Urbifossiella limnaea: one gene and its partner. The protein of the gene in region 2 interacts with the protein of the main gene of each other region in a pairwise test. Links are inferred from orthologs where the notes say so. Each region holds a gene or a part of one and is shown on either strand. Other genes may lie near its edges.

Region 1 (4,257 bases), 2.7 Mb from region 2 along the record:
GTCGAACTGGCGAAGGAAGTGCAGAAGCGCGACGCGGCGCTGACTGGCTTCAAGCTCCACGCCTCGGAAGCGAAGTCCGTGGCCCCCGGCGACAGCGTCCGCTTCGATCTCGTGGACGGCAAGAAGCTCGAGGTGAAGGTGGAGCGGCCGCGCGACGAGAACGGCCGGGTGGCGCTGAAGATCCGCCCGCCGGGGCTCGGCGAGGTGACGTACACCTGCACCTGCGACCGCTTCTTCCCCGTAGTGACTCCGCACCGCACCCGCGACGGCGAGACGCTGATCGTGGCCGTGATGGCCCGGCCGTGCATGTTGAAGAAGTAGCCACCCTTCACGGCGCCAGCCGGTCCCGCACCCACCCGTCACCGCCGCGCGTGAAGCGGATGCGATCGTGCAGCCGACTCCGCCGCCCCTGCCAGAACTCGATGACCCGCGGCAGCACCCGGTAGCCCCCCCAGTGCGGCGGCCGTGGCACGTTTCCGTCGGGGTAGCGAGCCGTCAACTCGGCGTGCTGCTGCTCCAGCACCTCACGGCCGGCGATCACCACGCTCTGCGGCGACGCCCACGCCCCGAGCCGACTGCCGAGGGGGCGGACCGTGTAGTACTCGTCCGACTCCGCCGCGCTCACCACTTCGACCGTACCCTCGACACGCACCTGCCGCTCGACCGCCTGCCACAGGAAGACGAGCGCGGCACGCGGGTTAACCTCGAGCTCGCGGCCCTTGCGGCTATCGTAGTTCGTGAAGAAGGTGAAGCCGCGCTCGTCGAGGCCCTTCAGCAACACGGCCCGCGCGGACGGCCAACCGTCGGGCGTTGTGGTGGCGAGTGTGAAAGCGTTCGGGTCCGGCAGACCGGCGGCGATGGCCTGATCGAGCCAGCGGCGGAAGAGCGCGAACGGGTCGCGACCGGCGTCGTCCTCCGAGAGGCCGCCGGCGCTGTACTCCTGCCGCAGGTCCGCGAGTGACGCCATGCTTCCTCTCCGTGCCGGGCGGGCTTCGCCGCGCCCCTCTACTGTGCTATCACGGAACGACCCCCGGGGGAAGCGATGGCGGCCGAGCAGGCGTTGGCACTCGTGGTCCGCGGCACCGACTGGAGCGAGACCAGCCGGATCACGACGCTGTTCACCCGCGAGTTCGGCAAGCTGCGCGGCCTGGCGAAGGGCGGCCGTCGGCTCAAGAGTAGCTTCGACTGTTCGTTCGACCTGCTGACCGTGTGCCGCGTCGTGTTCCTGCGGAAGGCCCAGGGCGGGCTCGACCTGCTCACCGAGGCGCGGATGGAGGAGCAGTTCCCCGCCCTGCGCGAGAACCTGGCGGCGCTCAACGCCGGGTACTACGTCGCCGAGTTGCTGTCCGACGGGACGCAGGACTACGACCCGCACCCCGAGCTGTTCGACGCCGCGCTCGACACGCTGCGGAAGTTGGGCGAACCGGGCGAGTCGCCGGTCGACGCGGTGACGCGATTCGAGCTTGTTTGGCTCAAGGAACTCGGCTATCGCCCGCGGCTCGACGTGTGTACCGGGTGCGGCAAGGCCGTGCCTGGGGGCGTGACGCGGGTGTGGTTCAGCCCGGCCGCCGGCGGAGTGGTCTGCACCCCGTGCAGCCCAAGCCAGCCGGACCGCCGGCCGCTCACCGGCGACGCCCTGCGGGCCATCGCCACGGGGGTCGTGGCCGAGCCGGTGCGGGCGGAAGTGCGGGCGGTGCTCGGGCAGGTGGTCAGCTTCGTGCTCGGCCGCCGGCCGCGGATGCACCGGTTCCTCACCGACCGGTAGCGACCGAACGGAAACGGGGGAGAGGTCATGGCCGACGCTGCCGGGCGGGTGTGCCGCGGGCTCCAGCTCCTCACCGGGGCGCTGGCCGTGGCCCTCGTCGCCCCGGGCTGCCAGGGCTTCACCAAGTTCAAGGAGCGGGTCGCCGAATTCCGCTTCTCCAAGAGCTACGAGGACGCCCGCGCCGAAGAAAAGCTGGCCGAGGCCGAGGGCGAGTTCACCGCCGCCAACTACGCCGACGCCCGTGACAAGTTCAAGCGGCTCGCCGACAACACCGGCAACCCGGCCACGCTCGCCGAGCGCGCCCGCTTCATGCAGGCCGAGTGCGACCGGATGCAGAGCAACTACCCCCGCGCCGTCGACACTTACCACCGCCTGCTGATGGACTTCCCGACCGGTGCCCACCGCCGCGAGGCGTGCGCCCGGATGTTCGAGATTTCCGATTACTGGCTCGACGACTTCCGCGACGAGATCACCACACGCACCGCGGCCGGGGAGAAGGGCGTCATGCGGTGGACGCCGAAGTGGAACAACCCGCTCGACAAGTCGCGGCCGTTCCTGGTGCAGGAGGGGCGGGCGACCGAGGTGCTGGAGAACATCCACACCCACGACGTGACCGGCCCGACCGCCGACACGGCGCTGTTCTGGTGCGGCTACGTCAACTTCGTCCGCGGCAACTTCGACGAGGCCGACCACTTCTTCAGCCAGCTGGTCGAGCTCCACCCGGACAGCCGGTGGCGGCCGCAGGCCATCGCCTACGCCGTGCAGGCGAAGAACAACGCCACCGGCGGCGCCATCTACGACGGCCGCAAGTGCGCGGAGGCGCTCCACCTCGTTCAGATGGCCGAGGCGACGGTGCCCGAGATCACCCAGGACCCGGCCATGGCCGAGCGGATGACCCGGGCCCGCTTCGCCATCCGGTTCCAGCAGGCCGAGAAGGATTTTGAGACGGCCCGGTTCTACGAGCGGACTGGGCACCCCGGCTCGGCCGTGTTCTACTACGAACTCGTCCGCCGTCGCTACGCCGGCACCCGTTACGCCGACCTGGCCACGGAGCGCAAAGAATTCCTGATGCGGACGATCGCCGAGGGCCGCACGCCGCCGGGGACCGATCCCATCCGTGTGCTGCAAGCGAAGTGGGACGAACTGATGGGCCGACCGAACGTGGTGCAGCCCGAGGCTCTACCCACGGACGCGCCGACGGCCGCCCCGACGGCCCCCGTCAGGCAGCCCGCGACGTTGCCCGGCTATAACGCCGCCCCCTGACCCGGCGAGGCCCGCATGACCCGCACGCTCCCCGCCGTCGGCGGGGTCATCGTCCTCGCCGTGGCCGTCGGCTGCCAGGGCGGTGCGCCGACCGTGTTCGGCTACAAGCTCGGTGCCGACGCCCTCTACGACTGCAACATCCACACGGTGTACGTCCCGACATTTACGAACCGGGCGTTCCAGACTGGGCCGTACCGCGGGCTCGAACTCGATCTGCAGCGTGCCGTGGTCCGTGAAATCGGCCGGCGGACGCGGTTCAAAGTGGTTTCCGACCCGGAGCGGGCGGACACCGAGTTGCAGGCCAACGTCGTGGGCATCGACAAGTCGGTGCTGAATCGTAATCTTCAGAACTTGATCCGCGAAGCCGACCTGGTGCTCAGCGTGGACGTGCTGTGGCGAGACCTGCGGAGCGGGGAGATTCTCTCCGCGCCGAAGCGCGGGCGGCAGCCGGGGCCGGCGGGCGTGCCGGTGATTCCGGGCGACGCGCCACCGGTGTTCGACCCGACCAATCCCACCCCGCCGCCCCCGGAGGTGGTGCAGTTTGCCCCTCCGACGCGGCTGGTAGCGACGGGCCGCGAGCTGCCCGAGTTGGGCGAATCGAGCACGACGGCCGAGCAGCGGGCCGTGAACGCGATGGCGATTCAGATCGTGTCGATGATGGAAAAGCCGTGGTGACGGAACTGGATTTCACAGCCGGCGGCGTAGCACCGCCGCCGCCGATACCCAGCCCTCTCACTCCCCCAGCGGCCGGTCCCACTCCTGGATTTGCTTCTTCAGATCCGCGAAGTCGAGCGGCAGAGGCACCGTGTCGGCCGCGTCCGCGGCGTCCGGGTCGCGCGACTGGCGCAACGCGTCCTCGAGCCGCCGCACCCACACCGGCACCTCCAGCCCCACGCCGCTGACCGTGTCCCGCAACGGCGACATCGCCACGAGCAGCCGCACGAACGCCGGGCCGTCCTCGGCCTCGCCGGCCCTCGCCGCCTCGGCCGCGGGGCCGACCTGAGCCGCCGCGCGGTCGATCTCTAGTGGCAGGAGGAACCGCTCCTCGAGCCGGTCGCGCACGGTCCGCAACCGGACCGCGTAGCGCGTCTCGCGCTTGCCCAGTTCCTCGAGCAGTTCCTCGGCGAGCTTCTGCGTGCGGCCCTGGATCGTCTCGCGCCAGCGGGCCGCGAGCACGTCCTGGCCGCGGCGGCACAGCACCTCGTGGGCCAGCGCGAACGGCCGCATCC
Region 2 (5,897 bases):
AACGAGCGGTGGTCCGGCGGGTGCCAGTCCTGGGTGGCGTCGACGCGGGCGAACGGCAGCGCCAGCAGCCGGTTGACCGCGGGCACGATGGCGGCGCCGCCGGGGACGGGGAGTTCGTCGGGGCACAGGTCGGTGAACCCACGCTGCGCGTCGACGACGAGCAGCGACGTAACGGCGGGGGCGAGCGCGGGCATGGCGGGCCTCCTCCCCCGGAGTATACCAGACTCGCACCCTTCCCCCGACCCGGGCGCCGCATGACCGCCGCCGACGTGTCCGCCCTCCTCGCCCAGCAGTTCGGCCCCGCCGTCACCGGCACCCACGCCGGCCCCGGCGACCCGTTCGTGACCGTCGAACCCGCGCGGCTCGTCGAGGTGTGTACGTTCCTCCGCGACGAGCCGCGGCTGCGGTTCGAGTTGCTCAACGACCTCACCGTCGTGGACTACCTGGAGCCGGACGCGAAGAAGGCGGCGAAGGCCGGCTTCGAGCCGCACCTGGAGGTGGTCTACCGCGTCAGCAGCTTCACCCACCCCGGCCGCCGCTTCACCCTGAAGCTGACGCTGCCGCGCTGGAAGGACGGCACCCCGGGGCAGCTGCCGGAGGTGCCGTCGGTGGCCGGCGTGTGGCGGACGGCCGACTGGCACGAGCGCGAGGCCTACGACCTGTGCGGCGTGTTCTTCACCGGCCACCCCGACCTGCGGCGCATCCTGCTGGCCGAGGACTGGGAGGGGCACCCGCTGCGGAAGGACTACGAGTACCCGCTGGAGTACCACGGCATCCGCTGCCGGTAGTCTGCGGCGTGTAGCGGTTGGCGCGGCGCCGGGGGGCGGGCTCCGCCCGGCGGCGCCGGCGGGTGGGCTGGTGGACGGGCGGAAGCGGGCACTACGATTCAAGTCGGCCGATCCCCACGCCCCTCGGAGCCGCACCCGTGACCCGCCTCCTGTTCGCCGCCGCCGTGCTGGCCGCGTCCGCCGCCGGCGCGACCGCCCAGCCGGACCCCATCCCGCCGCCGCGGCAGGTGGCGCCACCGAAGACCGACATACCGGTGCCGATGCCGCCCGCGAAGGGGACGGTGCTGACGCCGCCGACGCCGATCGCGCCGGTGCGGCCGCTGCCGCCGACGACGGGCGAGCCGCCGGCGCGGACGTTCGCCGACTACCCGCCGTCGTTCCTGCCGCCGCCGGGGCCGTTCGGGTACGGTACGCTGCCGCCGCGGATCCCGTACGGGCCGAGCGTGTCGCCGCTGGAGTACCCGTACCCGCGGTACGCGACGGAGCCCGGCGCGCCGTGGCCGCAGCACGCGGCCACCCCCGGGTACGGCACCTACTACGGGCGGCACGGGCACGGGCGGCGGTAGGCGTTCGTGGGTCGGGTCGGGGCTTCGAGACCCGACGCGGGAAGTGAACGACTCAAGACGAAAGCCCCGGTGCGGCGCCGCACCGGGGCTTTCGTCGTTCGTATACCGCGCCCCACGCCGGGTCTCGAAGCCCCGACCCGACCTACGGGAGTTTACCGCTCCAGCGCCGCGGCCACGGCCGCGGTCCAGCGGGCGTACCCGGCCGGGCTCATGTGCAGCCCGTCCTTCACGAACAGCTCCGGCAGCGGCTTCCCGTCCGGCCCCAGCATCGCCGGCACGATGTCCACGTAGCGCAGCTTCGGGTCGGCGTCACAAATCCCCTTCACCAGCGCGTTCGCCTTCGTCTGCACCTCGTACTTGGCCCAGCGGGCGATGCTCGGCTTCACCGGCAGGAAGTACACCTTGCACTCCGGCGCGTCCTTGCGGACGGCGGCGACGAACGCGCGGAAGTCGGCGGCCAGCTGCTCCGGGGTGCGGCCGGCGTTGATGTCGTTGTCGCCGGCGTACAGCACGACGGCCGTCGGGCGGAGCGGCGAGATGAGCCGCGGGGCGAAGTGCGTCGAGTCGCGCGTCTCGGAGCCGCCGAAGCCGACGTTGACGTAGCCCTTGCCGGGGAACGACTCGTCGAGCTTCCACAGTCGGGTGCTGGAGCTGCCGGCGAACACCACGCCGCCGGCCTTCGGGGGCGCGTCCTTGAGGCGCTTCTCGATCGCGGCGACTTCCTTCTCCCAGCGCGCGGCGCGTGCGGCGTCGACGGGCGGTGCCGGGGTGGGCTGCAGCGCGACGAGGGCCAGTGCGAGGATCACGGGCGGCTCCGCAGATGTGACGCCGTTCGCGGCTTCGCGCTGGGCAGCGCGAAGCCGCGAACGGCGGAGCGAACTTACTTCTTGCCGCCCTGGAGGGCGACGACGAGTACCTGCACGGCGGCCTCGATGCCGTACCCGAGCGACAGCGGCACCGGGGTGAGGGTGTTGGCCTCGCGGATCGGGTGCTCCAGCTTCACCATGTCGGCCTCGACCGACAGGTTCTTCCCCTTCAGCGCCTTGCTGATGTCGTGGGCGCCGATCGAGCCGTACAGCAGGTGGTGCGTGTTGCCGGCCTCGTCCACGTGCTCGTGGGCGTTCGCCTCGATGGTGACGGCCGGGAGGCGCGTGAGCTGCTCGGCGAGCACCTTCAGGTCGGCGATGCGGGCCTCGCGGGCCTTCGACACCTTGATCTTGTAGTGCTCGAGCGTCCGCAGGTTCTCCTCGGACGGGATGACGGCGTGGCCGTACGGGAGGAGGAAGTTGCGGGCGTAGCCGGGCTTAACCTCGACCACGTCGCCCTGCTTGCCGACGTGGGCCACGTCGTTGACCAGCACGACGAGGTAGCCGCCGTGCGGCCCCTTCTTGACCTGGTTCCGCTTGCGGACCTTCTTCTTCGGCTGGTTCAACGTCGCGGTCGCCGCGCCGGTCGCCGCGCCGGTCGCCGCCTTCTTCGAGTTCTTGGCCATATTCGTCACCCGGGTTTGGTGTTTCGTGGTCCGTGCTTGGTCCGTCGGCCCCGGCCGGCGGCCCGCCCGTGCGGACCACCAAACACGAAACACCCGACACCAAACACCGCGTCAGAAGGGGATGTCCTCGTCCCCCCCGCCGGAGGTCCCGCCGCCGCGGGTACCCCCGTAGTCGTTGTCGTCGTCCGGCGGCGGGGCGGAGTACCCGCCGCGGTTGCCGCCGGTGTTCTGAGCCGGCCGCCCGCCACCGCCGCCGCTGTAGCCGCCGCGGTTGCCGCCGCCGCCGCTCTGGGCCACGCGACCGCCGCCGCCCATCTCACCGCCGCCGTCGCCGCCGTCGCGGTTGCCGCCGAGGAACTCGATCTCGTTGACGACGACCTTGTGCTTGGACCGCTTGCCGCCGCCGTTCTTGTCTTCCCACTGGTCGTACTGGAGGCGGCCCTCGATGTACAGCGGGTCGCCCTTCTTGCAGAACTGCTGGATCAGGTTGACCAGGTCCCGCTTGGTGTCGGGCCGGCTGAACGCCTCGCAGTCGATGTACAACGGGTTCGGGTCGTTCTCCCACTGGCCGGTCTGCGGGTTCTTGCGGCTGCGGCCCACGGCGAACCGGAACGGGATGACCCGCCCGCCGTTGGGCATGGTGCGGACCTCGCCCGGGTTGTCCGTCAGCCGCCCGATCAGCATCACCTTGTTCAACGTCGCCATGTGCGACCTCCGATCGGACCCGCCCCCGTGAAGGAAACCGTTGAGCTAAAGGCTACAGGTTCGGGGCGGTGTCCACCTCGGAGGTTACGGCATGGCGGCGGCCACTCGCAAGGTCCGTTGTCGGAATGTGGGCCGATTCGCGGGCGGGTCAGTCCCCCTTGTCGGCGAACTCGGGCCGGCGGCCGCGGGGGCCGCGGGCGCCGTCGCCCGGGGGGCCGTCCACGCCGGCGGCCGGCTCGGCGCCGAGGGCGCTGGGGTCGGTCTGCACCTGGGCCTCGTCCTGCATCCCCTTCACGGCGAACTCCTTGCCGTGCTCGTCGCGGGCGATGCCCAGGATCGTCTCCTGCCACTTCGGGTCGAGCTTCAGCGTCATCGACCGGAGGATCACCCCCTCGGCCAGCGCGAAGTCGCGCTCGAGCTCGGCCTGCTTGGTGCTCTCCAGCGTGTAGTAGACGATGTGGAAGGCGCCCTTCTTCTGCTTGGCGATCGGGTAGGTGAGCTTCTGGTTGTAGTTCCACTCGCGGGCGATGCTGATCTGCCCGCCGTGCCGCTCGATCAGGTGGTGGACCTGCGTGCGGACCGCGTCGCCGTCGGCCGACAACTTCGTGGCGTCGAGGAGGAACAGAGTTTCGTAGGTGTTCACCATCGGCATACGGTCCTTCGGCGGAGCCCGGGGGGGGCGGTTGGGTCACCACGGATCGGCGGGATACGCCGACCCCCCGCACCACGCGGGGGGAGTGCCCATCGGGCGGGTCCGCGAACCGTTTTCCTTAGAGCGCACGGCACGCGCCGGACAGGGGGCGCGGGCGGAATGGAACGAGTCGGTCCGTGCGACCCGGGCCGTAGAACGACCGGCGACTGACGTGGAGTAATTGGCGCCACGGTGACCCGTGGCCGAATGCCTCAGCGGCCTCTGCTCCAAAAGACAGCATTGAAGCCCGGCCGATGCCCGAAAACGAGGCACGTCCAGCCGCCAGCTTGGGACTGGGAAAGACCACGTGTGGCACGCTATCTCGTTGCCGTATCAGACGTTGCGAGGCCGAGCAGATCCCGCTCGAGGAATTGGCACGCGAGGTGCCTTACTCTTCAACATCAGAGGAGACGGGCTGGGTGGCCAGGCCGAGGGGAGAGGCGGTGCTGACCGCCGGTCCGTTCTCCGACGAAACACAGCAAGCCGTGTGGTGACCAACGGGAGAGGTGGTCACCACACGGCTTGTTCGTTTTCTCGGGCGGACGAGCCGGTGGGAGAAACCCGGCCCGCCCGCCCCGTCGTCGGTTCCGCGCCTCGTCCGAGGGGGTCGCCGGCGGCGGGGGAGAGGGTGTCACTTTCGCCGACGGCGCCGCCGCCGTCAAGCACCAAATTAGCTCACAGGCCAGAATTTTCGCCGCGGCCATATCGACCGAAGCCGGGCCGTTTACCCCGGGAACAGTCGGGCGACGGGGACGCGGAAGCCCGGCAGCGCGTCGCCGCCGTCCAGCTCCTGGGTCGCGTTGAGCGTGACCGACTCGGCCACCGGAAAGTGAATCGAGACCGTGCGGAAGTCGGGATTCAGGAGCCACACCTGCGGCACGCCGGCGGCGCGGAACAGCTTCACCTTTTGGGTGATGTCCTCGACCGTGTCCGACGGCGACAGGATTTCGACCGCCAGCGTCGGCACCCCGTCGATGATCGTGGTCGAGTCGTCGGCCATGACCCGGGCCGTCACGTCCGGGGCGAGGTACACGGCATCAACTCCGACCGTCCGGTCCGGGTTCCGAACCAACCGGACGCCGACCTCGCCGGCGTAGCACGACCCGCGGGGTTCGGGCTGAGCGTCGAGCCAGGACTCGAGCACGAACGACACCCGGGACTGAATCCGGGCGTGGAACTTGTTCCGGATCGTCATCCCGACCTCCACAAGCCGGCCGTCGATCAGCCACCGCTCGACGCCGTCGTCCGGCAGGGCGAGGAGGTCTGCGGTCGTGAGGAGGCGGGCGGCGGGCGGCGTGGGCTCGAGCGCGGTCGCCATCGGGTCGCTCCGTTTCGGGCCAAACTACCACAACCGAACCCGCTCGAACAGGGCGGCGGTCACCGCCGCGGGCCGCGGACGTTCGTGAGTCGGGCGAGGAACTCGGGGTACCGGTCCCCGCTCAGCCGCGTCTTCGCCTGCCCGAAGCCCGGGAACTGGTCGGGCCACACCTCGGCCAGCACGTCCGCGCCCACCGGGTCGAAGACGCGGACCGACGCCGGGTCGAAGTGCATGGCGCCGACGCACCCGTCCTCGGGCTCGGCGAACCGCTCGCAGCCGAGTAGTTCGGCGCTCGCGACGACGTGCCGGGCGAACTGGAACAGTACCACCTTCCCCG

What was found. Proteins that work in one complex are often made in the same cells at the same time.
Region 1: the proteins of ETAA1_RS02560 (region 2) and recO interact in binary tests that used the Escherichia coli proteins (3 or more experiments, as listed by UniProt). The link is inferred for Urbifossiella limnaea from one-to-one orthologs.

Annotation. Positions count from the first base shown.
Region 1 is NZ_CP036273.1:3,301,413-3,305,669, reverse strand. What follows is about bases 1-2,903. They hold recO (DNA repair protein RecO), read left to right. Parts: upstream 1-1,042; coding sequence 1,043-1,765; downstream 1,766-2,903. Other genes in these bases: ETAA1_RS13495 (tetratricopeptide repeat protein), read left to right, coding at 1,793-2,903; pdxH (pyridoxamine 5'-phosphate oxidase), read right to left, coding at 329-967; ETAA1_RS13510 (hypothetical protein), read left to right, coding at 1-321. Outside these bases: more of ETAA1_RS13495, read left to right, coding at 2,904-3,028; LPS assembly lipoprotein LptE, read left to right, coding at 3,044-3,703; ETAA1_RS13485 (hypothetical protein), read right to left, coding at 3,761-4,257. UniProt on the Escherichia coli protein: Involved in DNA repair and RecF pathway recombination.
Region 2 is NZ_CP036273.1:596,857-602,753, forward strand. Bases 1,755-4,615 are described here. They hold ETAA1_RS02560 (single-stranded DNA-binding protein), read right to left. Parts: upstream 3,552-4,615; coding sequence 2,958-3,551; downstream 1,755-2,957. Other genes in these bases: ETAA1_RS02550 (GDSL-type esterase/lipase family protein), read right to left, coding at 1,755-2,160; rplI (50S ribosomal protein L9), read right to left, coding at 2,235-2,846; ETAA1_RS02565 (30S ribosomal protein S6), read right to left, coding at 3,700-4,203. Outside these bases: ETAA1_RS02535 (isochorismatase family protein), read right to left, coding at 1-194; ETAA1_RS02540 (NADH-quinone oxidoreductase subunit C), read left to right, coding at 255-788; ETAA1_RS02545 (hypothetical protein), read left to right, coding at 926-1,354; more of ETAA1_RS02550, read right to left, coding at 1,507-1,754; ETAA1_RS02570 (Uma2 family endonuclease), read right to left, coding at 4,967-5,560; ETAA1_RS02575 (hypothetical protein), read right to left, coding at 5,620-5,897. UniProt on the Escherichia coli protein: Plays an important role in DNA replication, recombination and repair. Binds to ssDNA and to an array of partner proteins to recruit them to their sites of action during DNA metabolism. Acts as a sliding platform that migrates on DNA via reptation.